2 regions of the Clostridium nitrophenolicum genome follow, and region 2 is predicted to be linked to the other one. Evidence: predicted binding sites of a transcription regulator. Region 2 holds the regulator's gene; the other holds the start of a gene.
The links. The regulator HrcA, encoded in region 2, represses chaperone genes, less so after heat shock. The targets are predictions, from matches to a motif close to TGTTAGCACTCNNNNNNNNNGAGTGCTAACA.
Positions count from the first base shown of each region.

Region 1 (16,763 bases), 470 kb from region 2:
AAAAATTTCATTATACTTTTTTACTTTGAAATGGATTATAGCTCTATCGTCATATTCACTGGTAGAATACATATCCTTTGCCAGACACAAAATCTTATAATCTCCACTTTGCTCTTCTATATAACTTACAGTTCTTTTTGTTGAATAATCTTGTACACAATCAGCTTCCCCATTCGAAGTTATCTTTATAAACTTGTATAGTATTGTTCTATTTTCATCATAAGTTGCGTCAACCTGGAATATAATCTCGTGATCTTCAATTAGATCTGATGTTAAACACTTAAAATCAGTTATTTCTACTTTTTTCAATGGGATAACTTCAAATTCAACGGTTTGAAAATCATCATATTTATTTTTAGAGTCTATATTCTTACACTCTACTAATATTTGTCCTCTTCCAATAGATTTGGTTGTCCACGTAAGGTCATTGTCTGCAGAATAGTCTTTTATAATCTTCCATTCATCATTAATTCTGAGCCAATACCTAAACATGAGTGGAAATTTATTAGCATCAACAAATAAATTAACTTTTTCTCCTAAATCGAATTCATATTTGTTCAGGGTTATACTATTTATTAACTTTTCTTCAACTTTTCCTATTATATAATCTAATCTGGATACATAGTCAAAACTTTTTTCTCCTTTTACCTTTTTGGCTTGTACCATTATTATGTACTTTCCATCTTCCTCAGGAACCCATGAAGCCCTATCCTCCTCAGTAAAATCTTTTAATGTACTCCATGTTCCATTACATCCAATCATATATTTGTATAAAAAATTTTCTCCTAAATTATTTTCAATAGTTATTATTATATTTGTTTCTTTTTCTTGCGGACTCTCCAAATTACAAATAATACCTAACTCATTCATCTCTATTTACCCATCCCCTGTTTAATATGTATCTAAATTCCATTATACTATAATCCCATATTCTGTAATAGTTTTTTATTAACATTTATATAATAATTTAATATTATAGTTATAAAATAGTTTCAACATCAACTTATTAAATGGAGGCTATTTAAATGAAGATTTTTAATATTTTATTACTAACATTCAATAAGATAAAAATTTCCTTGGATAATTCTGCTGAGTTCAGATCTTATAAAGTTCAAATAGAAAATGGCAGCAAAGAACTATCTATATCTAAGTATTGTGTAATCGATAATGATATCATATTTACATTAAGTAATGATGTGAATATCAAATATGAGACCTTTATACGTTACGAAAAATTATATGAGAAGGTGCATTATTTTCCTTTATTCTCAACAAGAGAATTTGATGATAAATACTATCACCATATCTCTTTAGGTGCTATATACTCCAAAAATTTTACTGTGTTCAGAGTATGGTCTCCTGCTGCATCTCATATTGATTTACTCCTTTATAATAAATCGGAATTCTGCTCTCATGAAAACAGAAGAACAATACCAATGAAAGAAAGTAATGGCCTTTGGTCTCTTCTAGTAAAAGGTGATTTACATGGTTATTACTATAACTATGAGGTTAATGTTTATAATAAAATTCACGAGGTCGTGGACCCTTACTCCAAGGCTGTCGGAGTTAATGGAACAAGAGGTGCCATTTTAGATATGTCTCAAACTAATCCACAAGATTGGGAAAATGACAGGTGCCCTGAGTTTAAAAGCTATACTGATACTATAATATATGAAGTAAACATAAGAGATATATCCACTCACCCAGACAGCGGCGCTATTCATAAGGGAAAGTTTTTAGCACTTACTGAGGATAATACAAAATCTAGTAAACGTATATCTACTTGTTTAAATCATATAAAAGAATTAGGCATTACACATATTCAATTTATGCCTATTTTTGATTTCAGTTATCTCAGTGTAGATGAAACAAATCCTGTTAAGTATAATTGGGGATATGACCCCCAAAACTATAACGTACCAGAAGGAGTTTATGCTACAAATTCCTACGATCCAGCATGTAGGATATTAGAGCTTAAAAAAATGATTCAACATCTGCATAAAAATAATTTATCTATTAATATGGATGTAGTATATAATCATGTACATGATGCTCCAAATAGCAGCTTTGAAAAAATTTTCCCTGGTTATTACTTCAGATTCTATGATAACTTAAAATCTTCTAATGGCAGCGGCTGCGGTAATGATATTGCTTCTGAGCATTCTATGTCAAGGAAATTTATTATAGACTCAGTAATTTACTGGGCTAAAGAATATCATATTGATGGTTTTAGGTTTGACCTTATGGGACTTATTGATGTAGATACAATGAACTCTTTAAGTAAGAAACTTAATACGCTTGAAAGATCAGTAATGTGTTATGGCGAGGGTTGGGATCTAAATACAAGCTTAGATAAGAATCTTAAAGCTGCTGATTACAATGTAAAGATGCTTCCTGGCATAGGTTTTTTTAACGATAAAATAAGAAATTTTATAAAAGGTGATGTTTTTAATATTGAGGATAAAGGATTCGCTACTGGAAAGCCTTTACTTGAAGAAAAATTAAAACAAAGTATATCTGGATATTTTTTACCGCCAAATCAATCTATAAACTATATATCCTGTCATGATAACAATACTTTGTGGGATAAAATAAACTTAAGTTGTGCCACTGAAAGTTTTGACAATAAAAAGAGAATGATAAAATTATGTGCAGCTATAAATCTAACCTCTCAAGGAATACCATTTATATACTCTGGTGAAGAGTTCTGCGGAACTAAAAACGGTGATAGCAACAGCTATAATAAATCCGAACATGTAAATTGGGTAGACTGGAATAGAAAATATGAGTTTATTGATATATTTTATTACTACAAAAAACTTATTAATATAAGAAAAAATCATCCTGCTTTTAGAATCAATACGCTGAAGGGTATAAAAAATCACTTATCTTTTATTGATAATATACCGGCCAATACAATAGCTTATATATTAAAAGATTATGCTAATGGTGACTCTTGGAAAGAGATACTTGTTATTTTTAATGCTAATAAGTATAGTGTAGATATATCCATTCCCAATGGAATATGGAATGTAGCTTTAGATTGTGATTCGAAAGCAGAAAATAAAACCGTCACAGGTGGGAATATAAATATTGAAAGAATATCTACCTATATACTATTTAAGTTATAAAGCAAACCTTATATAGGATAAAAAATGTTTTCTTGGATAACCTACTCCAGAGGAGGTCGATATTTATGAAAGAATCTTTAGATAGGCATAATCCAAATTTTACTTATAAAAAAGAAAATATAGATATAAAACAATCACCAGAAGGATACGCTATTATGGAAAGAATAAATAATGGATTACTTTTTCCTGAAGGTCCAAAAGATCACGTAGACTTTATAGATTATGAAGAAATATAAGGGTTCCTCTTTGGAATCCCTATATTTCTTTATTTAAATTCATTTTTATTAGATTCAATAAATTGTAATATAACCTTTCGTCATCTTCTTTTATTCTCTTTTTAGGATTTGAAGTTCTTCCTCCACTTCTCCTCACTTTAGCTGATATATGTCTTTCAAAGAGCAGCCTATCCATATTATCATTGTCGTAAATATATCCCTTAGGGCTTATAGCATAGGCTTTTCTTCCAAGTGCCATAGCTGCTACTCCATAATCCTGAGTAACTATAATGTCTCCATTTTCAGTTACATTAATTAAAGCCATATCTACACTTTGAAAACCTTTATCAACATATCTTACTTCACTATAACTGCTTGTTATAGTATGACTTATATCACAATACATAATAACCTTTAGATTATTCTCTTTAGCTGCTTTCTCAATTATTTGTTTACCAGGACATGCATCTGCATCTACTATAATTTTCATAATTCTCTTCATCCTTTTTACATACAAAGCCCTGTACATAGTCATATACAGGGCTTATAATTCTATAATCTTTCTTCTAATTGTGCTTTCATCTCTTCAAATCCAGGTTTTCCAAGGAGAGCGAACATGTTCTTTTTATATGCTTCAACTCCTGGTTGATTAAATGGATTCACTCCTAGCAAATATCCACTTAATCCGCAAGCTTTTTCAAAGAAGTATACCATATATCCAAAATAATATGGTGTCAATTCTGGTACATTTATAATCATAGCTGGAACATTTCCATCGCTATGAGCTAAAACAGTACCTCTGAAAGCTTGTTGGTTAACAAAGTCCATAGTTTCTCCAGCTAAGAAGTTTAGTCCATCTAAGTTATCTTCTACTGCTTCTATAGTTATATTTTTTCTTGGCTTCTCAATGTTTATAAATGTTTCTGTTAAAACTCTTAACCCTTCTTGAATATATTGTCCCATTGAGTGTAAGTCTGTTGAAAAATCTGCTGCTGCTGGGAATATTCCCTTGTTATCTTTTCCTTCACTTTCTCCAAATAACTGTTTCCACCATTCTCCAAAGTAATGTAGGCAAGGTTCAAAGTTAACCATCATTTCAGTAGTTTTACCCTTTGCATATAATGCATTTCTTGCTGCTGCATATCTATAAGCAGTATTACTGTTTAAATCTGTGCTGCTATATTCTTCTCTTGCATCAGCTGCTCCCTTTATCATTTCATCTATACTTATTCCTGCTGCTGCAATTGGTAAAAGTCCTACTGCTGTTAAAACTGAAAACCTTCCACCTACATTGTCAGGAATGACGAAAGTTTCATATCCTTCTGCATCAGCTAAAGTTTTTAATGCTCCTTTTGCTGCATCTGTTGTAGCAAATATTCTTTCTTTTGCTCCATCTTTTCCATATTTCTTTTCCATTAAATCCTTAAATATTCTAAAAGCAATAGCAGGTTCAGTTGTAGTACCGGATTTTGATATAACATTAACTGAAATATCCATACCTTCTATGGCTTCTAGAAGATCTGACATGTAAGTTGAACTTATATTATTTCCTACGTAGAATATAGCAGGACCTTTTCTCTTGTCTTTTGATAAGCTTGCTGAAAAAGTATGTGAAAGCATTTCTATGGCAGCTCTAGCTCCTAAATATGAACCACCTATTCCTATAACTATAAGTACATCTGAGTTACTTCTAATTTTTTCTGCTGCCTTCTTTATTCTTTCAAATTCTGCTTTATCATAATTCACAGGTAGGTCTACCCATCCTAAAAAGTCATTTCCTGCCCCTGTTCCTTCATGAAGCATTTTATGAGCCTCATTGACAAACGGTTGAAGACTAGTTATTTCATGCTCTTGTAAGTACGGCATAGCTTTACTTAAATCTAACTTTAAACTTTTTTTAGTCATTTCTTATCCTCCACCTTTATGTAAAATTAGTTACAATTGAAATTTTATTCTATTTATATTTATAAATCAACTATTAGAAATTATTTTTATATTTAAAAATTAATGTAATCATTTACATTTTAAGTATTTAAAATAAAATGACAAGTGGATTAAGTAACCACTTGTCATTTATTATACCCTATTCCCACTCAATAGTTGAAGGTGGTTTTGAAGTAACGTCGTAAACAATTCTGTTTACTCCCTTAACTTCATTAACAATTCTTCTTGAAACTTTATCTAATACTTCATATGGTATTTTAGCCCAATCTGAAGTCATTCCATCAGATGAAGTTACTGCTCTTAAAGCTATTGTGTGGCAGTAAGTTCTTTCGTCTCCCATTACTCCTACTGATTGAATGTTTGGAAGACAAGCAAAGTATTGCCATACATCTCCTTCTAGCCCTGCATTAGCTATTTCTTCTCTGAATATAGCATCTGCTTCTCTAACTATAGCAAGCTTTTCTTCTGTAACTTCTCCAAGAACTCTTATTGCAAGTCCTGGTCCTGGGAACGGCTGTCTCCATACTAAGTGGTGAGGAATTCCAAGTTCTTCACCTACAGCTCTTACTTCATCCTTGAATAATTCTCTTAACGGTTCTATTAGTGAGAATTTAATGTCTTCTGGAAGTCCACCTACGTTGTGGTGACTTTTTATAGTAGCAGATGTATTTGTTCCACTTTCAACTACGTCTGGATATATAGTTCCTTGAACAAGGAAACTTATTTCTCCAAGCTTATTTGACTCTTCTTCAAATACTCTTATAAATTCTCCACCTATAATTTTTCTCTTTTTCTCTGGGTCACTTACACCCTTAAGTTTCCCTAAGAATCTATCCTGAGCATTTGCTCTTATTAGATTCATATCAAAGCCTTCTCTAAATATCTTTTCAACCTGGTCTCCTTCATCCTTTCTAAGTAGACCATGATCAACAAATATACAAGTTAGCTGTTTTCCAATTGCTTTGTGAACTAATACTGCTGCTACTGATGAGTCAACTCCACCAGATAGTGCACATATTACTTTTTTATCCCCAACTTTTTCACGGATCTCTCTTATTTTTTCTTCAGCAAAGGATGCCATTGACCAATCACCCTTTAATCCGCAAACTTTAAAAAGGAAGTTTGAAAGCATTTTCTTACCAAATGGTGTATGTTCAACTTCTGGATGGAATTGAACACCGTATATTTTTCTTTCAACATGCTCCATAGCTGCAACAGGAGTTTGAGTTGTAGTTCCAACTATTCTAAAACCTTCTGGAGCCACTTCTACATAATCTGTATGGCTCATCCAGCAGCTTTCATTCTCTTCTACTTCATCAAATAGTAGACATGTTTTGTCTAATCTTACATCTGTTTTACCATACTCTCTTTTATCAGGACTTTTAACATTTCCTCCAAGAGTATGAGCAATAAGCTGCTCTCCATAGCATATACCAAGAACAGGTACGCCTAATTCAAATATTTCTTTATCTATTCTAGGAGCACCTTCTCCATATACACTATTAGGTCCACCTGTAAATATTATACCTTTAGGATTTTTTTCTTTTATCTTATCTATAGAATGAGTATACGGAATTATTTCACAATATACATTATTTTCTCTAACTCTTCTTGCAATTAATTGATTGTATTGACCACCGAAGTCTACAATAAGAACTAATTCTCTATCCATAAGTTACCTCCAAATTCATAAATTAAAAATTGACAGTTGGCAGCTAGAGAGGTTTTAAATTTTTTAGAAGGGTAAATATAAAACTTTCCTGCCAACTGTCCTGTAAAACAAGTTATAAAATTATAGATTAACACTATAATTCGGTGCTTCCTTAGTCATTGATATATCATGTGGGTGACTTTCTCTAAGTCCTGATGCTGTTTGAACTACAAATGTTGCACTTTCATATAATCTATTTAGATTTTCAGATCCTAAATATCCCATACCAGAGCGAAGTCCTCCAGCAAGTTGGAATAATGTATCTGCTACAATTCCTTTGTATGGCACTCTTCCTTCTACGCCTTCTGGAACTAACTTTTTATTTCCCTCTTGGAAATATCTGTCTTTACTTCCACAAGCCATAGCTGCCAATGATCCCATTCCTCTGTATACTTTATAGCTTCTTCCTTGATATATTTCTTTTTCTCCAGGTGCTTCTTCACATCCTGCTAGCATTGATCCCATCATAACTACTTTTGCACCTGCTGCCAAAGCCTTTACTATATCTCCTGAGTATTTTATACCACCATCAGCTATAACTGGAACTCCATATTTATTAGCTTCCTCTACACAATCCATTACAGCTGTAAGTTGTGGAACTCCAACACCTGCTACAACTCTAGTTGTACAAATTGATCCTGGACCTATACCAACTTTTATACAATCTGCACCTGCAAGAATCAAATCTTTTGTAGCATCTGCAGTTGCAACATTTCCTGCAATAACTTGAAGTTCAGGATAGCTTTCCTTAATACTTTTAACTGCATCTATAACTCCTTTTGAGTGTCCATGAGCTGTATCAACAGTTATTACATCTACTCCAACTTCAACTAGGGCTGCCACACGCTCTAACATATCACCAGTTACCCCTACTGCAGCTCCGCATAAAAGTCTTCCTCTTTCATCTTTAGCACTATTAGGAAATATTTTTACTTTCTCAATATCTTTTATAGTTATAAGTCCTCTTAAGTTATTATCATTATCTACCAATGGAAGTTTTTCTATCTTATGATGCTTAAGTATATCCTTCGCTTCTTCTATTGTAGTATTTTCTGGAGCAGTTATTAAGTTTTCACTTGTCATAACTTCAGATATTTTTTTATCATAGTTTGTTTCAAAAACTATGTCTCTATTAGTTATTATTCCAACTAACTTTCCATCTACAGTTATTGGTACACCAGAAATTCTATACTTACTCATAACCGCTAATGCATCATTTATAGTATTGTCTGGTGAAAGAAAGAATGGGTTAGTTATTACTCCGTTTTCTTGTCTTTTAACTCTGTCCACTTCTGCCGCTTGCTGTTCTATTGTCATATTTTTGTGTATTATTCCTATACCGCCTTCTCTTGCCATAGCTATAGCCATCTTAGCCTCAGTAACAGTATCCATTCCAGCACTCATTAAAGGCAAATTTAGCTTTATCTTTTTAGTCAAATTAGTAGCTAATGAAACATCTCTAGGTAGTATCTCTGATTTATTTGGAACTAAAAGTACGTCATCAAATGTATATGCCTGTTTTAAAATTCTTGCCATTTAAACCCACTCCTTTAAATTTATATTCTTATAAAAACTTATTTCTTTCGTATTTTTTACATCTAGCTCACAAACAATACTTATAAGCATATTTAATTTGTCGAAAACAAAAAACCATATTAATTTCCTATGTGTGAAATTAATATGGTTATATACTATAGCCATAAATTCCACCCATAGTCGGAAATTCTCGGTTTCCGGTAGAGACTCCCTGCCATATTCAGGGGATATATGAGTCAAAATGTATTATTTTTGATTCCAAAAAGATCACACAAGATTAAATTTGCAACTTATATGTCTTTTTTATTCGAACTATTTACATTATTTTATTCAATTTTTTGTCCTTTGTCAATTATTTTGTTTATATATTTAGAGCTTTTTTAGATACATACGTTTTCATACATATTTATAAAGAAAAAACTTAAAAACCAAAAGAACCTAAGCAGGTTCTCTTGGTGAGAAAATTAAAATATTAACGACATGTAAAAAGAAAAAATTTTTTCTCCTGATAATACACAAAGTATTGCTGATAAGGCTATATATGGTCCAAATGGTATGTAATCTTTTTTTGATTTTTTCCCTAGTAGAATAAGTACTATTCCTGCTATTGACCCAATAATAAATGATAAAAACAACATTAATATAGTAAGTTTAAATCCAAGAAACAGCCCACTCATTAGGCATATCTCAGCATCCCCCCAGCCCATGCCACCTTTAGTTATTAGAATTATTAATGCTAAAAATCCTCCACCTAAAATTCCACCGTAAATATAGCTTTTTACTGGAAGCATATTATAAGCCAGTACTCCTATGAATATTACTCCAGAAACTATGCCTGATAATGTGGTAGAAAAATATACGTCTGTGGTATCATAATCAATCATTCCAATGACAATTAGAAAACTTACAAAGGTAGTATATTTTACAAAATCAAATGTTAAGCCGTATATACTATAGTTTGCCAAAAATAATAATGCTGTTATAAACTCTACTATCGGATATCTTATTGATATTTTTTCCCTACAATATCTACATTTTCCTCTTAAAAATATATAGCTTATTATAGGAATCAAATCATGCCATTTAATTTCCTTTTTACAGTTTGTACAATGCGATGGAGGAAAAGCAATAGATTCTCCTCTCGGTATTCTATATATACATACATTCAAAAAACTGCCAATTACTGCTCCAAAAATGAAAATTATATAATATATAATCATCTCAATTCCTCATTGCTATTTTTATAATATTTTGTAATCATTAAAAATAAAAATAAGAGCGTTATGGCCAAAACCATAACGCTTTTATTTTTTATTTTAGTACATTCCGTCCATTCCCATTCCTGGGCCACCTGGCATTGGAGCAGGATTTTTTTCTGGAATATCAGCTACTGCTGATTCTGTTGTTAGGAATGTTGAAGCTACTGATGCAGCATTTTGTAGAGCTGATCTTGTAACCTTAGTTGGGTCAACGATACCAGCTTTAATCATATTTACATATTGATCTTTTAAAGCATCGTATCCTACTCCAACTTCATTAGTTTTAACTTTTTCAATTATTACAGAACCTTCAACTCCAGCATTAAATGCTATTTGTCTTACTGGCTCTTCTAATGATTTTCTTATTATATCTATACCAATCTTAACATCAGCAACATCTGAAGTTAATTTCTCTACTTCTGGTATTGCATTAACATAAGCTGTTCCGCCTCCTGGAACTATACCTTCTTCAACAGCTGCTTTAGTAGCTGCTAAAGCATCTTCTATTCTAAGCTTTCTTTCTTTTAATTCTGTTTCTGTAGCAGCACCAACTTTAATTACAGCTACTCCACCAGCAAGCTTAGCAAGTCTTTCTTGTAATTTCTCTCTATCAAAATCTGATGTAGTTTCTTCTATTTGTCTCTTTATTTGAGCTACTCTATCATGGATAGCATTCTTATCGCCTTTTCCATTTACTATTGTAGTATTTTCTTTGCTGATTTTAACTGAGTCAGCTCTTCCAAGCATCTCTATTGTAGCTTCTTTTAAGTCTCTTCCTAATTCTTCTGATATCACTTGACCGCCAGTAAGTGTAGCTATATCAGCAAGCATCTCTTTTCTTCTGTCACCAAATCCAGGAGCTTTTACTGCTACGCAAGTAAATGTTCCTCTTAATTTGTTAACAACTAAAGTAGCTAGTGCTTCACCTTCTACATCTTCAGCTATTATTAATAGTTTCTTTCCTTGTTGTACTATTTGCTCAAGTACTGGTAGTATATCTTGTATATTTGATATTTTCTTATCTGTTATTAAAATATATGCATCATCTACTGAAGCTTCCATTTTTTCTGTATCAGTTACCATGTATGGACTAACATATCCTCTGTCAAATTGCATACCTTCAACAACATCTAGTTCAGTTCCCATGGATTTAGATTCTTCTACAGTTATAACTCCTTCGTTACCTACCTTTTCCATAGCATCTGCAATTAGCTTACCTATTTCTTCATCAGCAGCTGATATTGCAGCAACTCTTGCTATGTCTTCTTTTCCTTCAACTGGTCTTGAAACTTTCTTTATTTCTTCAACAGCTTTATCAACAGCCATTCTTATACCTTGTCTTATAAGCATTGGGTTAGCACCAGCTGTAACATTTTTTAATCCTTCTCTTATTATAGCTTGTGCAAGTAAAGTAGCTGTAGTTGTTCCATCACCTGCTACATCATTTGTTTTTGTAGCAACTTCTTTAACAAGCTGAGCTCCCATGTTTTCATATGGATCTTCTAACTCTATTTCTCTTGCTATAGTAACACCATCATTAGTTATAAGTGGTGAACCAAATTTCTTATCAAGTACAACATTTCTTCCTTTCGGTCCTAATGTTATTTTAACAGTATTAGCAAGCTTATCAACACCTGCTTGCATTGATCTTCTAGCTTCTTCGCCAAATAAAATGCTTTTTGCCATAAATAAACCCTCCCTACGATTTCGTTATATTTAATGTACGTTATGAACCATTCTTAGTGTATTATTCTATTACAGCTAATATGTCGTCTTGCTTTAAAATGATATACTCGATGTTATCCATCTTAACTTCATTTCCAGCATATTTGGAGAATAAAACTTTATCTCCAACTTTTACTTCCATCTTAACTTCTTTTCCATTAACTAATCCGCCAGGTCCTACTGCTACAACCTCAGCTTCTTGTGGCTTTTCCTTTGCAGTTCCCGGTAATACTATACCGCTTTTTGTAGTTTCCTCTGCTTCAATTCTTTTAATAACGACTCTGTCACCAAGTGGTCTAATGCTCATTTAAACCCCTCCTTAAAATTATATGTTATATTTAAAATCTTTTTGTTAACTTTGTTGTTAGCACTCATCACTCTTGAGTGCTAATACAATTATTATAATAAATAATTGTATTTACATTTTCAAATTCTAATTTTCAACTTAATCTATTGTTAATGGCGAAATAAGCAAACAGCATTAAATTAAATAGGTATTTCTCCCCATTTCTATTAATTTCATTATTATACTATTTGAGCAAAGTTTTTTACCTCAAAAACATACATCTATATTATTTTCCCTATTTTACGGTTATAATACCATTATAACAAAATTTTCTATATTTTTAGCTTATGAAAGGAATGATTATCATAGATAAATTACTAAAAGGTTTGCTTAGATTAATATTTTCTATCTCACTATTTTTGTTTGTTATAATTTCATCAGTTAAAATCACTCTTAATTTTAGGCTTTTATATTATTTTGATATAAAATATTTAAATTTAGAAAAGTATACAAGCTTAAATAATCTTCAAATAAAATCAACCTATGATTACCTTATAAACTACTTAAACTCAAGTAAATCTATAGATTTTAATATCCCTCTTCTTCCATCATCGCAAGAAGGAATAATTCATTTTATTGAGGTAAAAAAACTTTTTTTAAAATTTAATTTTATTTTAGGTATTTGTACTTTGATAACTATATTTGCAATATACTTTGCTATTAAGTATAAAGATTATCTGTTTTTAAAGTGGTGCTCTAACATTATTTTTTGTACTTGTTTTCTTCTTTTAAGCGGTTTCCTTTGGAATTTTGATAAATGCTTTACTTTTTTTCACAAACTATTTTTCAATAATGACTATTGGCTTCTTGATCCTAAAACTGATCCTATTATTAATATCTTGCCAGAAACTTATTTTCTGCACTGTGCTCTGCTTATACTTTTACTGGTAATAGGCTGCAGTATCTTACTTAGACTGCTATACAGAAAAATAAGAGATGATAAGTAAACATAATTTACTCATCATCTCTTGCATAACTTTTCTTCATTAGTCCTTTTACTATCTTTTCTCCTTTAAAAACTCCAACTATGAATAAGCATATAGATATAGCAGCTATTATAATCAACAATAACTTATTTCCACTGTTAATTTTAGCTCCAAAATAAGCAGATACTAAGATTCCTGGAATCCTTGCTATCGTTGAGTATTTTATGAAATCTTTAAAGTTTATACTTGAGATACCACAAATATATGCCAATGCATCCTTAGGTATACCTGGAATTAAATATAATAGAAAAACGATAGTATTTATACTTCCTATATTAAGTATTCTATTAAAAAACTTAAGGTCTTTTTTTGATATTATTTTATTTACTAAAGGTTTACCGTAGTAAGATGAAAATCCATAAGCCAGAGCACTACCTATTGTTATTCCTACAATAGATAAAACACTTCCTCCTAAAGTACCATATATGTAACCACCAGCAATTTGTATTATTTCCCCTGGAATAAAAAATGCCACTACCTGAAGGATTTGTAATAGAATATATGCTAGAATACTATAGTTTCCATATGACATAATTATATTCTTAACTTTATTTGGATCCCTTAGAATATGAGAGTATTTAATATAATATTCATGTGCCGTAAAGATAAAAAAAATCATAACTAACACAAGCATTATATGAGATTTGTATTTAGACAGTTTATTATAAAAACCTTGCAAAAATTCCTTCATTTTGATTTCTCCTGATATAGACAAAATTTAATTTATTTATATATTATCTTACAATTTTATCAAAGTAAACTTAATTTTTTACAAAATAAAAAAAACTTTGAATAAAGCCCAGCTTTACTCAAAGTTAAATAATTATCTATCTAAATTTATTTCATCAAATTTATTTAGGTTTTCATTTGAAAGTACGGATTTTTTAGTAGATTGTCCACTAAACTTAGTTAGCTGAGGTCTGGACTTCATAATAGAAACCATAGCTGCAGGGCCTCCTATACATCCGCCTTCACACATCATACCTTCTATAAAGTTTCCTTGCAATCTTCCTGTCTTGGCCATAGTCATAGTTCTCTTAATTTCATCCATTCCACTTGCTTTAACAGGGGTAAATTCTGATTCAAGTCCCTTTTCTTTTACATAATTCTCTATTGCAGCAGTGAGACCTCCGCCTTGTGCAAAGCCTCTTCCAAATATAGAAGCATCATCAATAACTGTATCTTCACAATTCTCAGGATCTACATTAAAAGCTCCCATTAAGGCTGCTATTTCTTCAAATGTTAAAACATAATCTACAGCATCTTTTACTGATTCTCTACTTGCTTCAGCTTTTTTAGCAGTACATGGACCTATAAATACTACAGCAGCATCCTTGTACATCTCTTTTATCATTCTTCCTGTCGCAACCATAGGTGACACTGTACCAGATATCTTGTCTGCTTGATCTGGGAATTTCTTTTCTACATAACTCATGAATCCTGGGCAGCATGAGTTAGTCATATATTTGTCGCCTCTTTCCATTCTATGAGCAAATTCATTTGACTCATGAACAGTTACAGCATCTGCTCCACAAGCTGCTTCAACCATATCAAAAAAGCCTACTTGCTTAAAAGCTTCTTTTATTTGTCCAACTGTTATCTTAGGCCCAAATTGCCCTGTTATAGCTGGTGCTACTACTGCATATACCTTCTTTTTTTCTGATAGCAATTTAACTACGTTGGTAATGTAACTTCTATCAGATATAGCTCCAAAAGGACATGCTCCCATACATGCACCACAATTTATACATTCCTCTTTTTCTATAACAGCTATTTTATTTGAAGGGTTAATATCCAATGCACCAGTAGGACAAGATCTCTTACATGGTCTCATTACTTCCGCAACAGCATTATATGGACATACTTTTTTACACATTCCACATTCTTTACAAAGTTCTTGATTTATATATGCTCTTCCAGCAACTCTAGTTACAGCATCAGCTGGACATACTTCCATGCATTTATGCTCAATACATCCTCTGCAGGCTTCTGTTATAGTATACTTATCAATAGGACACTTATCACAAGCTGCTGATAATACATATAACATTTGTCCATCATCTTTAATTTCAGTTATTTCTGATTCAACACCTTTATTTGGTATAAATCCCGAAGCTAAGGTTGCTCTTTCATAAACAATTGCTCTTTCTTTATAAACACAACATCTGTATTGAGCCTTTTCTCCTGGTACAATGGCAAAAGGAACCTTTTCTAATTCTTCTTTATTTATTCTATTTTCTTTAGCCATACAAGCTACTTCTTTTAATACTAAGTATTTAAGCTTTTTTAATTGAGTTTCAAACGCTATCATTTCTATATCCCTCCTGTAAAAATATATCAATATATTACAATGACGAATTTAAATTATAAAATTAATTTTATAATACAGTTAGCTTTATCAGCTTTATTCAAGCCCTTATACATTATAACAGATTATTTTAAAATATGTAACAGTTTTTTAATGGCAAAACATTAAAAATTTTTATAAAATATTTATACACTTAGAATACTTAAATATAAACTGTTTAAAATTATAAATAAAATAACTTACAAGTTAATTTACACTATAATCTAAGTTAGTAATTTTTATAGAAGAAGAGAGCAAATAAATAGTTGAGAGTTGGCAATTTTCAACTCTCAACTAAAAATCATGTATTTTAAATTTAAGTATTAGCAGTATGTTCTAGTGTATAAGCTAATTTTCGGTTCATAAAATCCTACAATCAACTAATCAATATTTATGTGGTTTTCCCTAGCATAATAAAATAAATATTGTTGCGCAAATCCTGATAACTCTCCAAACTTATTAATACCAAATTCTCTTATCTTTTTTAGAGACACATCTGGGGCTAAATAGAAATAATGCATTGCCCTTTTTACCCATACGTCAACAGGAAATGCTGAGTATTTCTGCATCGAAAACAGCATTATACAATCAGCAACTTTAGGTCCAATTCCCATAAATTTTTGCAGTTCCTTGTGGCATATATCATCTTCCTGGGATTTTATCCAATCAATATCATACTTTTCATCGTATTGATCTTTCTTTATTGTGTTAGCATAAATATTATCTACTGTATTCTTTATATACTTCGCTCTAAAACCTGTGCCACATTTCTCTAACTCTTCTTCTGTTGCTTTATTAAGCTGCTCTATCGTAGGAAATGCTAAGTATTTTTTCCCTTTGTATTCTAATTCATTACCCCACTTTTGACTTATCTTTTCTATTGCTCTCTTAATCATAGGTATTCTATTATTTGCCGATATAATAAATGAAACTATCAGTTCAAAGGGGTCCTGCCTAAGTATTCTAATTCCATGTCCAAACTCTACTGACTTTTCTAGGATAGAATCCTTACTTAGTACATTCTTTATCTCTGAATAATCTCTGTATAAATCAAAATAATTACTCCATATACTATTAAATTCATCTTCAGTTGTATTAAATATTATAACATCTTCGCCTTTTTTTTCTACTTCTATTACTCTACCGAAAGCCACTCCTATATAGTTGCCATTCTCTTGCCTATTCCATCTAAAGCACTGCCCACATTCAAATATATGATCCAGCTCAAAATTCCTAACACCTTTTATTACTATACTATTTTCAAAAGTTTCTATGTAGTTAAAATCCATACTATTGCCTCCCACACACGGAGAGTTATTCTGCTCTCTCTCTTATAATTATTTCGTCTAATATTTCTGCTGCTGAATACAACATGACACTGCATCTACTTTCCTCAGTTCTGTATCCTTCTTTCAGTTTATTGCAGCTGTTTGTTCCGAACTTCTCTTCGAATTTATTAAAAAATTCTTTTGTGAGCTCTTTAATTCTATCACTTTCATGAGCTCTTTCTTTAGTAAAGAGTATCCCTAATACAGCCAAAGAACCAGTAATTACACCACATAC
Region 1 is NZ_AP042469.1:5,150,131-5,166,893, forward strand. It holds gene ACZ5N4_RS24480 (triple tyrosine motif-containing protein) at 1-870, opposite strand, end outside; gene pulA (type I pullulanase) at 1,026-3,131, shown strand; gene ACZ5N4_RS24490 (hypothetical protein) at 3,197-3,367, shown strand; gene ACZ5N4_RS24495 (YaiI/YqxD family protein) at 3,387-3,836, opposite strand; gene ACZ5N4_RS24500 (glucose-6-phosphate isomerase) at 3,899-5,251, opposite strand; gene guaA (glutamine-hydrolyzing GMP synthase) at 5,430-6,962, opposite strand; gene guaB (IMP dehydrogenase) at 7,083-8,537, opposite strand; purine riboswitch at 8,695-8,792, opposite strand; gene ACZ5N4_RS24515 (prepilin peptidase) at 9,002-9,757, opposite strand; gene groL (chaperonin GroEL) at 9,854-11,482, opposite strand; gene groES (co-chaperone GroES) at 11,544-11,828, opposite strand; gene ACZ5N4_RS24530 (TIGR01906 family membrane protein) at 12,164-12,814, shown strand; gene ACZ5N4_RS24535 (TVP38/TMEM64 family protein) at 12,822-13,544, opposite strand; gene ACZ5N4_RS24540 (4Fe-4S dicluster domain-containing protein) at 13,677-15,164, opposite strand; gene ACZ5N4_RS24545 (DNA-3-methyladenine glycosylase family protein) at 15,581-16,489, opposite strand; gene ACZ5N4_RS24550 (C-GCAxxG-C-C family (seleno)protein) at 16,515-16,763, opposite strand, start outside.
Region 1: a site for HrcA is predicted at 11,884-11,914, ahead of groES (co-chaperone GroES). Genes of this name have one in related genera too.

Region 2 (16,763 bases):
TATAAAAAAATTCTAAGAACATTATATAGACTACCTCAAAAGTTAAATGAGAGTTTAAGTATAACATTGAGTTCTCAAATATTTTCTGTACCATATACAGCGTTCAATATTCAAAATTTTAGTAGTGGATTTATATTAGGAAATATTTTTTTACTTCCGATGTACTCTGTAATAGTTATATTAGGAAACTCCGCATTATTGTTTTGCTCTATTCCTGTAATGTTTAGACTTTTAAGCAGTGGATTAAACTTTGTGTTAACTGCTATAGAAGGTGCGAATTATTTAATTTTAAAATTTTGCCCTCCTATAACTTACTTAACATATTTAGATGGTTTTGCTTTAATCTTAATTTATTTAAGTTTTATATTATATAAACATGGTTATAGGAAATTTAAATATTTGCCCTCATTTATATTGATATTAATATTATTTCAAAGTTACAGTTTTGTACCCCAAGTATACTACATCAACTTTTCTGAAGGGGAAGGAGTAGTTATAAAGTACAAAACTAATAAAGTTATGGTATGTAGTTACAGTCAATCTTCAGCTAAAGAGGTAATTAATATAAAGGAAAAAATGAATATAGAGAAAATTTTTACTAACCCTAAGCAAAATTTTAAAATTGACATTGATGAAAGTTTTCAACTAGGGATTATGTGCTATGGTGAAGGTAACATTTTTAATACGATTATAAGTAATAAAAATAAAAAGTTCGCCTTTATCAACAATAATATGAAAAAAGAAGCTTTAAGTGTATTTAGAAGCTATGATGCTGTAAAATTCCCCCAAAGGTCACTGGAAAATAATGCCCAAAATAATAAAGTGTACATTAGTGAAGACAACATATCTTTATATGTTATAATATTTAATAGAATAGTTAGAGTGTATTAATAATGAGGTGTATTTAAGTGATAGATGTAGCTACTTTTCATCAAAATATAAAGAAAAATATTATAAATAATTGTTATGTATTATGTGGTAATGATGAACAGACTATAAAAGAATGTGTTAAGTCTCTAGTAAGTAAGTTTGTAGATAAAGATTTTATGGATTTAAACTACATGGAGTTTGATGGTAATTCTTTAGAAAGTTTTGATCCTGTGATAAATGCATGTCAGACACTTCCTTTCATGAGCGACAAAAAGGTTGTTTTAGTATATAGGTCCTCTTTTATAGAGGATGATAAGGGAGAAAATAGTAAGATTTCTGCAGATAAAGCCTTTAACAATTTTTGTGAGTATATTGGCACAATACCAGATCATTGCATACTTATAATTTATGATGTGTTTAAGGGCAAAAGAGATAAGCCGGGAAAGCGAATAAATAAACTTAGTAAGAGTGCTTGTGTAGTAAAAGTTGATAAACTAAAGGGTCAACAGTTAGAGAATAAGATAAAAGTTTTTTTTGAGAATAGAGATAAACAAATAGGGCGTATTGAATTAAAAGCTTTCTGCAGCATAATGGACGAAAATAATTTGAGTGTAGTTGAAAATGAAGTTGAAAAACTCTGCTGCTTTACAGATGGGAGAGATATAACTAAGGAAGATATCAAGGCTTTATTTTTAAAAAGTAGTGATGATGACATTTTTGATTTAGTTAATCCAATTTCAAATAAAAGGTTGAAGGAAGCTCTTGAGGTACTAAATGAGCTTATATATAGAGGTGAAAAAACAAATCACATATTAAATATGATTGAGAGACAATTTACTTTGTTATTTAAAGTGAAACTGGGAGTTAATGCTAAAAAAAACAAAGAAGTTATTATGAAAGAGGTTAATGTAAGATCGGATTATGCTTTTGATATGCTTTTATCTCAAGGGAAAAAGTTCACTTTAAGACAGCTTCAGCATGCTATTGAGCTTTGTATAAATGCGGAGCAGAAGATGAAGACTTCCACAGTTGATGAAAAAACAGAGCTGGAATTATTAATCATAAATGCTATAGCGGGATAATTTATATAATTAAATAATAAAAAGCAAAAATAAATAACCGGTTGTAAAAACCGGTTTATTTATTAAGCAGTTATGCTATTTAATTTTGCTGCTAATCTTGACTTACTTCTTGCTGCCTTATTCTTATGTATGATTCCTTTTGATGCAGCCATATCTAGAGATTTAACAGCAGCTACAAAAGTAGTTTTTGCTTGCTCAGCGTTTCCACTTTCTACAGCAGCTAAGTATTTCTTTATAGCAGTTTTTAATGCTGATTTAATCATTTTGTTTCTAAGAGTTTTAGTTTCTGTAACTCTTATTCTCTTTTTTGCTGATTTTATATTTGCCATATTTTCACCCCCTTATAATTTTATAGGGCCTCAACAGCTTTGGGGAAATTTGCTAGTGAGTCTCGTTTATTCAACAAATGATATTATATCATTAATTTTTCAGCACTTCAAGTATTTTTTAGAGCATAATTGACAACATTCACTATGAGGCATAATCAAAGAAATAATAGACCAGTATTCTCGTCTATTTGCCACGAATACTTCGTCGGCAAAATCCAGGCATAGCCCCACTATAACTGGATTTCACCTCCTTGTCTCGTGACAAATATGCTTCGAATCTTTGATCTCTTATTTCTTTTCATATGCCTGAATTCAGAAATAAGAATATGAACGAAAAATAAGGAAAAACTAATAATGGAGAATTAAAGATTCAGTTGAAAGGATGTGAAATTATGTTTAGTATTAGGACAGATTTAGCTGTTGAAGCAAAGGAGATATATGAAAAACAAAATAGTGAAGATATATCAGGAGTGGAGGTAGATGAGCGTACAGAAGGGGAAATAAAAATAACCAGTGTGAAGATAGTAAATGATATTGGTGAAAAAATGATGAGGAAACCTAAAGGTACATACATAACTATCGATATGCCTAGATTTACTCATTATGATGCTGATACAATGGACGAAGTAAGTAGAGTTCTTGGAGAGAGCCTATCCAATATGGTTAAACTTGATGATAGTATGACTGCACTTGTGGTGGGACTAGGAAATTGGAATATAACCCCTGATGCCTTAGGTCCTAAAGTTATATCAAAACTTATGGTAACAAGGCATTTAAAACAGCTTATACCAGATCAAATAGACGAAGATATAAGACCAGTGTGTGCTATAGCACCAGGAGTTTTAGGACTTACAGGAATTGAAACAGGAGAGATTATAAAAGGGGTTGTAGATAAAATAAAACCTAATTTAATAATATGCATTGATGCCTTAGCATCAAGAAAAATAGAAAGGGTGAATTCAACTATACAGGTCGGAAATACCGGAATATCGCCTGGGTCAGGAGTAGGAAATAGAAGAATGGAATTAAGTGAACAGACTTTAGGTATACCAGTTATAGCTATAGGAGTGCCAACTGTTGTAGATGCAGCCACTATGGCTAATGATACGATAGATATGGTTTTGGATCAAATGGCAAAGCAAGCGGAAAAGGGTGGAGAATTCTACAATATGTTAAAGTCTTTAGGCAAAGAAGAAAAGTATGCAATGATCAAGGAGATACTAGATCCTTATGTTGGAAATCTTATGGTTACTCCAAAAGAAGTTGATTTGGTTATAGATTCTGTTTCAAAGGTAATAGCTAATGGGATAAACATAGCTCTTCAGCCAGCTTTAGATTTAGAAGATATAAACAGATTTTTAACTTAAGGCATAATCAAATAAATAATAGACCAGTATTCTCGCCTATTTGTCACGAATACTTCGTCGGCAAAATCCAGGCATAGCCCCACTATGACTGAATTTTACCTCCTTGTCTCGTGACAAATATGCTTCGAATCTTTGGTCTCTTATTTCTTTTCATATGCCTAAGTTATAAATTATAGTCCCTTCTCATATAATTTAATATCACTAAAGTGTGAAAAAATTAGATTACATGAGAGGGGGGAACTGCTTTGAGTTTTTTCATAGCAGTGAAGAAGTGAATTACAGAAGGATAAGTGGAAAAAAGGATTTCAGACTTAGGGCATTTATATTAATGGTGGCTGCACTTATAGTTATTGTTTTGCCCTGTGTGGTAAAAGCAAATTCCTATGGCAGCAGTATCAATAGAAATATGTTTTTTGTTCAAATACTAAACTACACTATGCCTGTTGTTAAGGCTACCTCTTTTAGTGAAGAAGATATGGCTGAAAGTAATTTTACAATTGGACAAGTAGCACTTGGAATGGTTGGGCTAGATTTAAATAATCCTATGTCAGTACTAGGTAGAGAGTTGTCATTTATAAATATAAACAACTCTGGAGGAAAAGATAATCTTAATGTAGATTTTAATCACTTCAAGTTAGATGATAAACAAATTGCAAGGGATAGTGAAAAAACAAATTCAGATGCAAATAATGATTTAAATTTAGAAAACAAATCAGTGAGTGTATATGATCCAAAGCTTAAGAAGACTTTAAATACTAGCAAACCTGAAGTTTTAATATATCATACACATACCACTGAAGGTTATAAACCGGGAGATGCTATTAGTTCTGATAATAGTCAGAACGTTTGTGCTGTAGGTGATGCTTTAGTAAATGAACTTCAGTCAAATTACGGGATATCAGCAATTAATGATAAAACTGTACATGATAGAGAAGCTTACACACAAAGTTATGCGAGATCAGTAGTAACTTTAGATAAGTATTTAAAACAATATAATGATTTTAAATTAATAATAGATTTACATAGAGATTCTGTAGGTGATAATAAGAAGGCTGTTACCACTAGAATGAATGGAGAAAATGTGGCTAAAATAAGTATTGTAATGGCAAAAAAGAATCCTCACTTTGATAAAAATATGGTACTAGCTAATAAAATAATAGAAAGTTGCAAAAAAAATTTTCCTGGTTTTTACAAAGATACGGTTTATTACAACAATGGAACTAGATATTTTAATCAAGATAGAAGTAATAACGCTATTTTAATAGAGGTAGGAGCGGATATAAATACTACGGATGAAGCAAAGGCTTCCGCAAAGTACTTAGCTAGAGCAATAGCTGAAGCTCTTAATAAATAGTATAAATTCATGGTAAAGTTGAATAAAAATATGAAAAAAGTACATCCTTAAAGATAACAAGGTAGAAATTAACTACAAGTTGTTAGAATAGGGGTGTATTTTTTTATGAGAACTAGAATTAGAAATATTATATTAGTATTATCAATATGTCTAATTATAGTACTTTATGGCTTCATAGTAATAAGTGATAGTCTGCCTAAGTTTATAAAAGATAGATCTGCTTTTAAAATAAGTTATAATATATCTCCTTTTGATTTTAGAATGGATATTAGTGAATACTCTTTTTACATAAATAATAAAGTGGCTGATAATATAAAAAATAACTCTGCAAAATTATTAAATAATGTAGAGAACAAGGTTTATAATAGCACCTCTGGTATCATAAATAAAACTTCTGAGGCATTTAAAAGTGTAGAGGAAAAAATAAATGGCGTTTTACAAAATAAAGTCAGGTAATATACTTTTCTCCATACTAACCTTGTGTTATAATTTACTATGATTATTTATACTATTAAAAGTATGAGAAAGATTTGCATAAAAGTGCAAATCTTTTAAATTGTTAACTAGTAATGGAGGGTAAAACAGTATGCAGAGCGAAAGACAAAAGCGTATAAGAAATTTTTCTATTGTTGCTCACATAGATCACGGTAAATCAACACTTGCAGATAGATTAATACAGAAAACAGGTACCCTTACTGAAAGAGAGATGGATGAGCAGGTACTTGATAATATGGATCTTGAAAAAGAAAGAGGAATAACAATAAAATCACAGGCAGTAAGACTTGTTTATAAAAGACCTAATGGTGAAGAGTATATTCTAAACCTAATAGATACCCCAGGACATGTAGATTTTAACTATGAAGTTTCAAGAAGCTTAGCTGCTTGTGAAGGTGCGATATTGGTAGTAGATGCTACTCAGGGGATACAGGCTCAAACTTTAGCAAACTGTTATTTAGCATTGGATCATGATTTGGAAGTAGTGCCAGTAATAAATAAAATAGATCTACCTAGTGCAAGACCGGAAGAGGTAAAACAGGAAATAGAGGATATAATAGGTTTAGAAGCACATGATGCACCATTAGTTTCAGCTAAAACTGGAATTAATATTGAAGATGTACTTGAGGCTGTGGTATTGAAAGTTCCTGCACCAGAGGGTGATGAAGAAGCACCATTAAGAGCTCTTATTTTTGACTCATACTATGACAGTTATAAGGGTGTAGTATGTCATGTAAGAGTTAAAGAGGGAACGATAAAACCAGGAACAGAAATAAAACTAATGGCATCGGGTAAAGTGTATGAGGTTACAGAAACAGGGATATTTGTACCAAGATATATGTCTGTTCCAGAGTTAAAAGCAGGTGATGTTGGATATTTCACTGCTTCTATAAAAAATGTTAGAGATGCTCGTGTTGGTGATACAGTAACAGAAGCTAAAAGACCAGCAAAGGAAGCATTAGCAGGATATAGACCAGCAATACCTATGGTATACAGTGGTATTTATCCAGTAGACGGAGCAAAATATGGTGAATTAAAAGAAGCGCTTGAAAAGCTTCAAGTAAATGATGCAGCTCTATCCTTCGAGCCAGAAACTTCTATAGCATTAGGTTTTGGATTTAGATGCGGATTTTTAGGTCTATTACACATGGATGTAATTCAAGAGAGAATAGAAAGAGAATTTAATTTAGATATTATAACTACAGCCCCATCTGTTATATACAAGATAGGAAAAACTGATGGTACTGTTATAGAACTTACCAATCCAACAAATCTTCCAGATACTACAGAAATAAAATACATGGAGGAGCCAATTGTTAAAGCATCTATAATTACGCCATCGGATTATGTTGGACCAGTTATGGATTTAGCTCAAAATAGACGTGGAATATTCAAGGATATGCAGTATATAGATACTACCAGAGTAAGCTTGAACTATGAAATTCCATTAAATGAAATAATATATGATTTTTTTGATGCTTTAAAGTCAAGGTCAAGAGGATATGCTTCTTTAGACTATGAATTAGCAGGATATAAACCAGCTAAACTTGTAAAGCTTGATATACTTTTAAATGGAGATGTAGTAGATGCTTTATCTATGATAGTTCCAGATGAAAGAGCCTATGCAAGAGGAAGAGCTATAGCGGAAAAGTTAAAGGAAATTATTCCAAGACAAATGTTTGAAATACCTATTCAGGCTGCAGTTGGCGGAAAGGTTATCGCAAGAGAAACTGTTAAAGCAATGAGAAAAGACGTTCTAGCAAAATGCTATGGTGGAGATATATCAAGAAAGAAAAAGCTTCTTGAGAAACAAAAAGAAGGAAAGAAGAGAATGAGACAGGTTGGAAGTGTAGAAGTTCCACAAGAAGCATTTATGGCGGTTCTTAAGACAGAAGAATAAATATTGGAGGGACTTAATAATGTTAAAGAATAAAGAAATAGCATTATATATTCACATTCCCTTCTGTAAACAAAAATGTTTATATTGTGATTTCCCCTCTTTTTGCGGTAAAGAAGAATCTATGATTGAATATTCTAAAGCTTTAGAGAAGGACATAGATAGCATAAGTGATAGAGTTATAAAGACAATATTTATAGGTGGGGGAACTCCCACCTATTTGTCTTTAGATGCATGGACTAATATAAAGAAGGCTATTGATAAGCTTGATAAAGCTGAGAATTTGGAATTTACTGTGGAGGGTAATCCAGGTACTTTTACAGAGGAGAAACTTAAATTTTTAAGGGAAATGGGAGTTAATAGATTAAGCATAGGGTTACAGGCATGGCAAAATAGAATATTAAAAAAAATTGGAAGAATACATAGTAATGATGAATTTATAGAAGCATATGAACTTGCAAGGAAAATAGGTTTTAATAATATAAATGTGGATTTAATGTTTGGTCTTCCAGATCAGAATATGAATGACTTACAAGATACTTTGAAAAATGTCGTGAAACTAAATCCAGAACATATTTCTTGTTATAGTCTTATTATCGAAGAAAGTACTCCTTTTTATAAAATGTACGAGGAAGATAAACTTAATCTTCCAAATGAAGAATTAGAAAGGGAAATGTATGGGCATATAGTAAGCTTCTTAAGACAAGAAGGATATCATCAGTATGAAATTTCTAATTTATCAAAGCCAAAGAGAGAATGTGCTCATAATCTAGTTTATTGGAATTTAGAAGAATACATAGGCTGTGGTGTAGCTTCCCATTCATATGTAGATGGTTTAAGGTATAGAAAAACTGAAAATATAGAAGAATATATTAGAGATGTCCGCATGAATAGAAATTTGAAACTTGATATGCATAAAAACTCCTTAAAGGACGAAATGGAGGAATTTATGTTTATGGGCCTCAGAAAAATAGATGGAATTTGTATAATTGACTTTTCTGAAAGATTTCAAAAAGATATTTATTCTGTATATGGAGAAATAATAAAGAAATATATAAATAATCACATGCTCATTAAGAAAGATGACAGATTATTTTTAAGTGAAAAAGGTCTTGAGCTTTCTAATAGCATAATGTGTGACTTTATTCAGTAATTAACGTATTAGGATACCTTAATTTTAAAGAAATAAGGCTAAAATCGTGATATATCAACAAAATATATAAATATGACTAGAAATCACGAGCAAAATGGAGAAATTATATAATTATTTATTTAAAATTCGATAAATCATTTTATTTGATTATATAATGCAATTTATGCAACATTGACAAATAAAATTATGAGTGATATTTTTTAATCATAGTGATTAGCACTCAACATTAATGAGTGCTAACAAAGAGGTGATATTATGGAAATGGATGAAAGAAAAATAAAAATACTTCAGGCTATTATTAATGATTATATAATGACTGCTGAGCCTGTGGGATCCAGAACCATAGCTAAAAAGTATGACTTAGGGATAAGTTCAGCCACAATAAGAAATGAAATGGCAGATCTTGAAGACATGGGGTACCTTGAACAGCCTCATAGTTCAGCGGGAAGAAGACCATCAAATAAAGGCTATAGATTATATGTGGATAAGTTAATGAAAATTCCTAAGTTAACTCCAGAAGAAGAATACATTATAAAAAATCAAATTTTAGCTAATGCATTATTCGAGGTAAATACTATAATTAAACAAGCTACAGCACTTCTATCTGGACTTACTAACCTGACATCCATTGTAAAAACGCCCTCTGTAAGTAAGAGCTATATTAAATATGTTCAACTTTTAAATATAGACTCTAACAACATATTATTCGTAATAATAACGGATAGTGGCATAATAAAAAATAATGTTGTAAGAGCAGGAAAAAACGTAAGTTCTGATATATTAGCAGCATTAAGTAATATATTAAATGCAAGACTAAAAAACTTAAATTGCGAACAAATAAATCTAGAAGTTATAAATAACTTGAAAAAAGATCTAGAAGGATATGAAGATATATTTAATGCTATAATTCCAGTTTTATATGAAAGTTTAAGCAGTGATGATAATGGCGAAATATACATGGAAGGTGCAACTAATATTTTTAATTACCCTGAATACAAAGATATAGAAAAGGCACGTGGATTTCTGTCATTATTGGATAATAAAGATAAAATTAGCGGCTTACTTAACAGTTCTTCAAACATCTCAATTAAAATTGGGACAGAAAGCTTTATAGAAGGTGCAGAAGAATGCAGTGTTGTATCCGCAGTATATAATGTAAAAGACAGACCAGTTGGAGAAATAGGGGTAATTGGTCCTACAAGAATGCCTTATTCAAAGGTGATTTCAGTGTTGGCTAATGTTGTTAGAGAATTAAATTTTATTCTAACAAACATTTATTATGATGATAAATAGAGATAATATCAATCAAGAAAATGCTAGATTGGAGGAGGCGTGTGAATGATTAAGGAAGAGGATAAAAAAATAGAAGAAAATGAGTGTATTGACTCATTAGAAAAAGAAGAAGATTTACAAGAGGTTGATAATGCAGAAGAGGTTAATAGCGAAAAAGTCGAAGATGTTGAAACCAACTTTGATGATTTGCTAAATGGGGTAAAAGAAGAAAATCAAAAACTGCTAGATGAAAATAATAAAATAAAAAATGAAAATGAAGCTCTTAAGGATAGATTAGCAAGATTAAATGCAGAATATGATAATTTTAGAAAGAGAACTTCAAAAGAAAAAGAAGGAATATATACAGATGCATGTGAAGATGTATTAAAGGAAATGCTGCCTGTTCTTGACAACTTAGAGAGAGCTATATCTGTAGAAGGCAGCGCAGAAGATATTAAAAAAGGTATAGAAATTACAATAAAGCAGTTTGGAAGTGCCTTAGAAAAACTAAGTGTTGAAGAAATTTCAAATGAAGGTGAATTTGATCCAAATTTCCACAATGCTGTTATGCACATAGAGGATGACCAATATGGAAAGAATCAAGTAGTTGAGGTTTTCCAAAAAGGATATAAAAGAGGAGATAAGGTTTTAAGATATAGTATGGTTAAGGTTGCTAACTAAGAGCAAATCTTATTTCGCAAGCAATGTGTTTAAGTAATATTAACATATTCAATAAAAATGAAAATTTCTTAAAAATATAAATTTATAAACATAAGTACATTTAATACTAGGAGGTAAATTAGTATGGCAAAAGTAATAGGTATTGATTTAGGAACAACTAACTCATGTGTAGCTGTTATGGAGGGTGGAGATCCAGTAGTTATACCAAACGCTGAAGGGGCAAGAACAACCCCATCTGTAGTATCATTTCAAGCAAGTGGAGAAAGATTAGTAGGGCAGGTTGCAAAAAGACAATCAATTACTAATCCAGACAAAACAATAATATCAATAAAAAGACATATGGGAACAAATCATAAGGTAAATATAGATGGAAAAGAATATACACCACAAGAAATATCAGCTATGGTACTTCAAAAAATAAAGGCTGATGCTGAAGCTTATCTTGGCGAGACTGTTACTCAAGCAGTAATAACAGTTCCAGCTTACTTTAATGACAGCCAAAGACAGGCAACAAAAGATGCTGGTAAAATTGCAGGTCTTGAAGTATTAAGAATAATAAATGAGCCAACAGCAGCATCACTTGCTTATGGTATGGATAAGATGGATACTAACCAAAAAATATTTGTATACGACCTTGGTGGTGGTACTTTCGATGTATCAATACTAGAACTTGGTGATGGAGTATTTGAAGTTAAGGCTACAAATGGTGATACAAAACTTGGTGGAGATGATTTTGACCAAAAAGTTATGGACTATATAGCTGACACTTTTAAAGCTGAAAATGGAATAGATTTAAGAAACGATAAAATGGCACTTCAAAGATTAAAAGAAGCTGCTGAAAAAGCTAAAATAGAGCTATCTGCTTCAATGCAAACAAACATTAATCTTCCATTTATAACAGCAGATGCAACTGGTCCAAAACACATTGATATGAATTTAACTAGAGCTAAATTTAATGAAATAACTCATGATTTAGTACAAAGAACTATCGAACCAATGAGAAAGGCATTAAATGACGCTGGACTTACAATAGACCAAATAGATAAGATTATACTTGTTGGAGGTTCTACAAGAATACCAGCAGTTCAAGATGCTGTTAAAGAATTTACAGGAAAAGATCCTTCAAAGGGAGTTAACCCAGATGAATGTGTTGCAGTAGGAGCTGCTATTCAAGCAGGAGTTTTAACTGGAGATGTTAAAGATGTATTACTTCTTGATGTTACGCCTCTAACACTTGGAATTGAGACTTTAGGAGGAGTTTCTACTTCATTAATAGAAAGAAATACAACTATACCAACAAGAAAGAGTCAAGTTTTCTCAACTGCAGCAGACGGTCAAACATCTGTTGAAATACATGTTGTTCAAGGTGAAAGACAAATGGCTGCTGACAATAAGACTCTTGGAAGATTTACACTTTCAGGCATAGCTCCAGCTCCAAGAGGAATTCCACAAATAGAAGTTACATTTGATATTGATGCTAATGGTATAGTTAACGTATCTGCTAAAGATAAAGGAACAGGAAAAGAAGCTAATATAACAATTACTGCCTCAACTAACTTAAACGATGACGAAATAGAAAAGGCTGTTAAAGAAGCAGAAAAGCATGCAGAAGAAGACAAGAAGAGAAAAGAATCAATAGAAGTTAAGAACAATGCTGATCAAATTGTATATCAAACTGAAAAGACATTAAAAGAGCTTGGAGACAAAGTGTCAGCAGAAGATAAAGCTAAAATAGAAGATCAAGTAAAGGCTGTTAACGCAGTTAAAGATGGAAATGATTTAGAAGCTATAAAGAAAGCTACTGAAGAGTTAACTCAGACATTCTACGGAATTTCATCAAAACTATATCAAGATGCTAATGCACAGGGTGCAGGAGCAGGCGCAGGCTTTGATCCAAACAACATGGGTGGAACTAATGCTGGAACAAAGCAAGATGATAATGTAGTAGATGCTGATTTCAAAGTAGAAGATGATAAATAATTATTTCCTCTTCACTCTTTAATAATATGTGTGTATAATGTAAATTGGCAATGATTAAGGGAAGAGTTCATACTCCTCCCTTAATTTAAGTAATAAACAATTTGCAGATATACATCAGTAGTTTAGGTATCTTCAAAAAAATAACTAGCCAGTATGATGGTCTATTTTGAGTTATTATTTTCTTTCAGATGCCTTATGGGATTTTATATTTCAATTGTGGTAATAAGGGTACAATCTTTAGTGAAATTTAAGTAATAATTTTATTTAATCTATTAATTAGGTGGTGAAAAATAAGGGATGGCAAAAAAGGATTATTATGAGATACTTGGGCTGGAAAAAGGCGCAAGTGACGATGAAATTAAAAAGGCATTTAGAAAACTAGCACTAAAATACCATCCAGATAGAAATCCTGATAACAAAGAAGCAGAGGAAAAATTTAAGGAACTAAATGAAGCTTATCAGGTACTATCAGATCCTCAGAAGAAGGCTCAGTATGATCAGTTTGGAACAACTGATTTCAATGGAGGCGGATTTGAAGGCGGATTTGACTTCTCAGATTTTGGAGGATTTGGAGATATATTCGATTCTTTCTTTGGTGGTGGATTCTCAGGTGGAGGAAGAAGAAGAAATGGTCCTGAGAAAGGATCTGACCTTGAGTATACTCTAAATTTAACTTTTGAAGAAGCAATTTTTGGAGTAGAAAAGCAAATAAATATTACGAGAAGTGAGAGTTGTGATAAGTGCGGTGGTACTGGAGCAAAATCAGGAAGTAATCCGAAAACTTGTGATAAATGTGGTGGAACTGGCCAAGTAAGAACTCAAAGAAATACACCGCTTGGAAGCTTCGTAAGTATGAGTACTTGTGATAAGTGTGCAGGTAAAGGAACTATAATAACAGATCCTTGTAATGAATGTAAGGGCAAAGGAAAAGTAAGAAAACAAAGAAAGATAAAAATAAATGTTCCAGCTGGTGTAGATACAGGAAATGTAATGCCTATGAGAGGTCAGGGAGAACATGGTACGAATGGCGGTCCAGCAGGAGATTTATATGTAAATATTAGAGTTGCTCCTCATGCAACCTTTAAAAGAAAGGGTACTGATATCTATATTGATACTCACATAAGCTTTGCTAAAGCTTCACTAGGTACTGAGATAAAAGTCCCTACAGTAGATGGAGATGTTAAATATGAGATACCAGCTGGTACTCAACCAGGAACTATATTTAGATTAAAGAGTAAAGGTGTTCCAAGGGTTAACGGACATGGTAGAGGAGATCAATATGTTAATGTAATAGTAGATATACCTAAAAATCTAAATCAAAAGCAAAGAGAAGCTCTAGAAATGTTCATGGAAGCTAGTGGAGAAACTCCAACTGGTGAAGGAAATAAAAAATCTTTCGTAGATAAAATAAAAGATAGTTTTAAATAGCATGAACTTTGTTTCTTCTTAATTCTATTTTAGAAGAAACAAAGTTTTTTTATGATAATATTATATATTGACAGAGACAGGTTATAATTATAAAGTAGATTTGTTAGTAATTATAAATAGATAATGAGGAAGGATTTTATTTTCTTACGGAAAAAATCCTTATGCGTGAATTGTAAATTATTAAAATTTGTGGAGGTAACTTATGGATAAAGAATGGATAGAGGTTGCGATAGTTACGAGCAGCGAGGCTGTAGAAGCTGTTTCAGGTATACTTTACAATACTGGAGTAAAAGGGGTATCTATAGAGGACCCAGAGGACATAGAATTTAAGAAGAAAAACCCTGGAGACTGGGATTACTTTGATGAAACTTTACTACTTGTAAAGGATGGTGCAATAGTTAAAGGATATTATAAGCAGGATGAACATCTGGATGAATACTTGAGATACATAAAAGACAGTATTAATAACTTAGAGCAGTTTGGAATAGATAAAGGTAAAGGACTAATTACAGTATGTAAAGTAAATGAAGAAGATTGGGAAAATAATTGGAAGAAGTATTATAAGCCAGCTAAGATAGGAGAAAAAGTAGTAGTAAAACCTATTTGGGAAAACTATGAAGTTAAGGATGATGAGATTATTGTAGAACTTGATCCAGGAATGGCTTTTGGTACAGGAACTCATGAAACTACAAGAATGTGTATTAAAGCCTTAGAGAAACATGTTAAACCTGAGTCAGTAGTTTTTGATATAGGAACCGGATCAGGAATTCTAGCCATTACAGCAGCAAAGCTTAAAGCAAAGGAAGCAATAGGGGTTGATTTAGATCCAGTAGCTGTAAAATCTGCAGGGGAAAATGTTAAATATAACAATATAGACAATATAAAAATAATGCACGGAAATTTAATGGAAGTAGTTGATGGAAAAGCAGATATAGTTATAGCTAATATAATCGCAGATGTAATAATATTCCTAACTGAAGAAGTTAAAAAATTCATAGTTCCAGAAGGTTTATTTATATCTTCAGGTATTATAAGAGAAAGAAAAGATGACGTAGTAAATAAGCTTGAAGAATGTGGATTTAAAATAGAAGAAGTAAATGTAGATGGAGAATGGGTTTGTATTGTAGCTAAAAACTAGTGGAAAGAGGTTGGTAATGTTATGCATAAGTTCTTTGTTGAAAAGAATAACATAACTGGCGATAGAGCATATATTGAAGGTGATGATGTAAAACATATATATAAGGTTTTACGACTTCATGAAGGTGAAAAAGTTAGTATAAATAACTATGAAGGCGAAGAATTTTTGGGGATTATAGAGAAAATAGATAAAAAAGAAGTTATTGTAAGCCTAACAGAAAAATTAGATTTAAATAATGAAAGTCCAGTAGAGATCTACCTGTTTCAAGGACTTCCTAAATCAAGTAAAATGGATTTAATTGTGCAAAAGGCTACAGAACTTGGGGTGCAAGAAATAACTCCAATAATAACTGAGAGAGTTATAGTTAAGAATGAAATAGGAGAATTTAAAAAGCTAGATAGATGGGTAAGGATCGCACTTGAAGCCTGTAAACAGAGTAAAAGAAGTATAATACCAAAAATAAATGGTCCCTTAGAATTTCAACAGCTTTTAAAAAAACTTAAAGAATTGGATTTAATTTTAGTTCCTTATGAAAATGAAGAAGGATATGGAATAAAAAAAGTTGTGAGAGACATAGCTCAAAATAGTATAAATAAAATTGGTATAATAATTGGACCAGAAGGTGGATTTGAAGAAGAGGAGATAAATGTTCTAAAAGAATTAGGTGCCTATATAATTACTCTTGGACCTAGAATACTTAGAACAGAAACTGCAGGTTTTGTATGTACATCCTTAATAATGTATGAGCTAGGAGATTTAGGAGGTAAAAGTTCCAAATGAACTTTTACGGGTAACTTGTGAGCGGAAGCGAAAATCTTAAGTTACCCAGTGTTCCGACTAAAAGGAGGAAGAATTTAATGAAGGTCGCTTTTACCACTTTAGGTTGTAGAGTAAATCAGTATGAGACTGAAGCTATGACTGAAAGATTTAAAAAGGAAGGGTACGAACTAGTACCTTTCGAAGAGTATGCTGATGTATATGTTATAAACACCTGTACTGTGACAAATATTGGTGATAAAAAATCTAGACAAATGGCAAACAGAGCAAGAAGAAAAAATGAGGAAGCGGTAATAGCAGTTGTTGGATGTTATTCACAGATTGCTCCAGAGGAAGTATCCAAAATAGAAGGTGTTGATGTAGTACTTGGTACTAGAAACAAAGGTGATATAGTATATTGGGTAAATAGAGCAAGGGAAGAACGAGAAAAGATAATTGAGGTTAACGATGTACTTAAAAATAATGTTTTTGAGGATTTAAATATAAGCGAATATCAAGACAAAACGAGAGCATTTTTAAAAATCCAAGATGGTTGTAATAGATTTTGCTCCTATTGCTTAATTCCATTCGCTAGAGGAGCAGTATGCAGTAAAGAACCAGATAAGGTTATTAGTGAGGCGAAAGAGCTGGCGGAACACGGATTTAAAGAAATAATTCTTTCAGGTATACATATAGCTTCATATGGTGCAGACCTAGAAGGAGATTGGAGCTTAGTGAAAATACTTCAAGAACTAGATAACATTGAAGGCATTGAAAGAATAAGAATAGGATCTATTGACCCACAATTCTTTACAGAAGGAACTATAGATAATCTTAGTGAGTTAAAGAAACTTTGTCCACATTTTCATTTATCATTACAAAGTGGCTGTGATGAGACTCTTAAGAGGATGAATAGGCGTTATACAACAAAGGAATATAAAGATATAGTTGAAGGCCTAAG
Region 2 is NZ_AP042469.1:4,677,213-4,693,975, reverse strand. It holds gene ACZ5N4_RS22225 (ComEC/Rec2 family competence protein) at 1-891, shown strand, start outside; gene holA (DNA polymerase III subunit delta) at 909-1,952, shown strand; gene rpsT (30S ribosomal protein S20) at 2,015-2,281, opposite strand; gene gpr (GPR endopeptidase) at 2,674-3,648, shown strand; gene ACZ5N4_RS22205 (stage II sporulation protein P) at 3,920-5,002, shown strand; gene ACZ5N4_RS22200 (hypothetical protein) at 5,108-5,458, shown strand; gene lepA (translation elongation factor 4) at 5,589-7,397, shown strand; gene hemW (radical SAM family heme chaperone HemW) at 7,417-8,547, shown strand; gene hrcA (heat-inducible transcriptional repressor HrcA) at 8,803-9,840, shown strand; gene grpE (nucleotide exchange factor GrpE) at 9,886-10,500, shown strand; gene dnaK (molecular chaperone DnaK) at 10,624-12,480, shown strand; gene dnaJ (molecular chaperone DnaJ) at 12,778-13,908, shown strand; gene prmA (50S ribosomal protein L11 methyltransferase) at 14,111-15,046, shown strand; gene ACZ5N4_RS22160 (16S rRNA (uracil(1498)-N(3))-methyltransferase) at 15,068-15,826, shown strand; gene mtaB (tRNA (N(6)-L-threonylcarbamoyladenosine(37)-C(2))-methylthiotransferase MtaB) at 15,904-16,763, shown strand, end outside.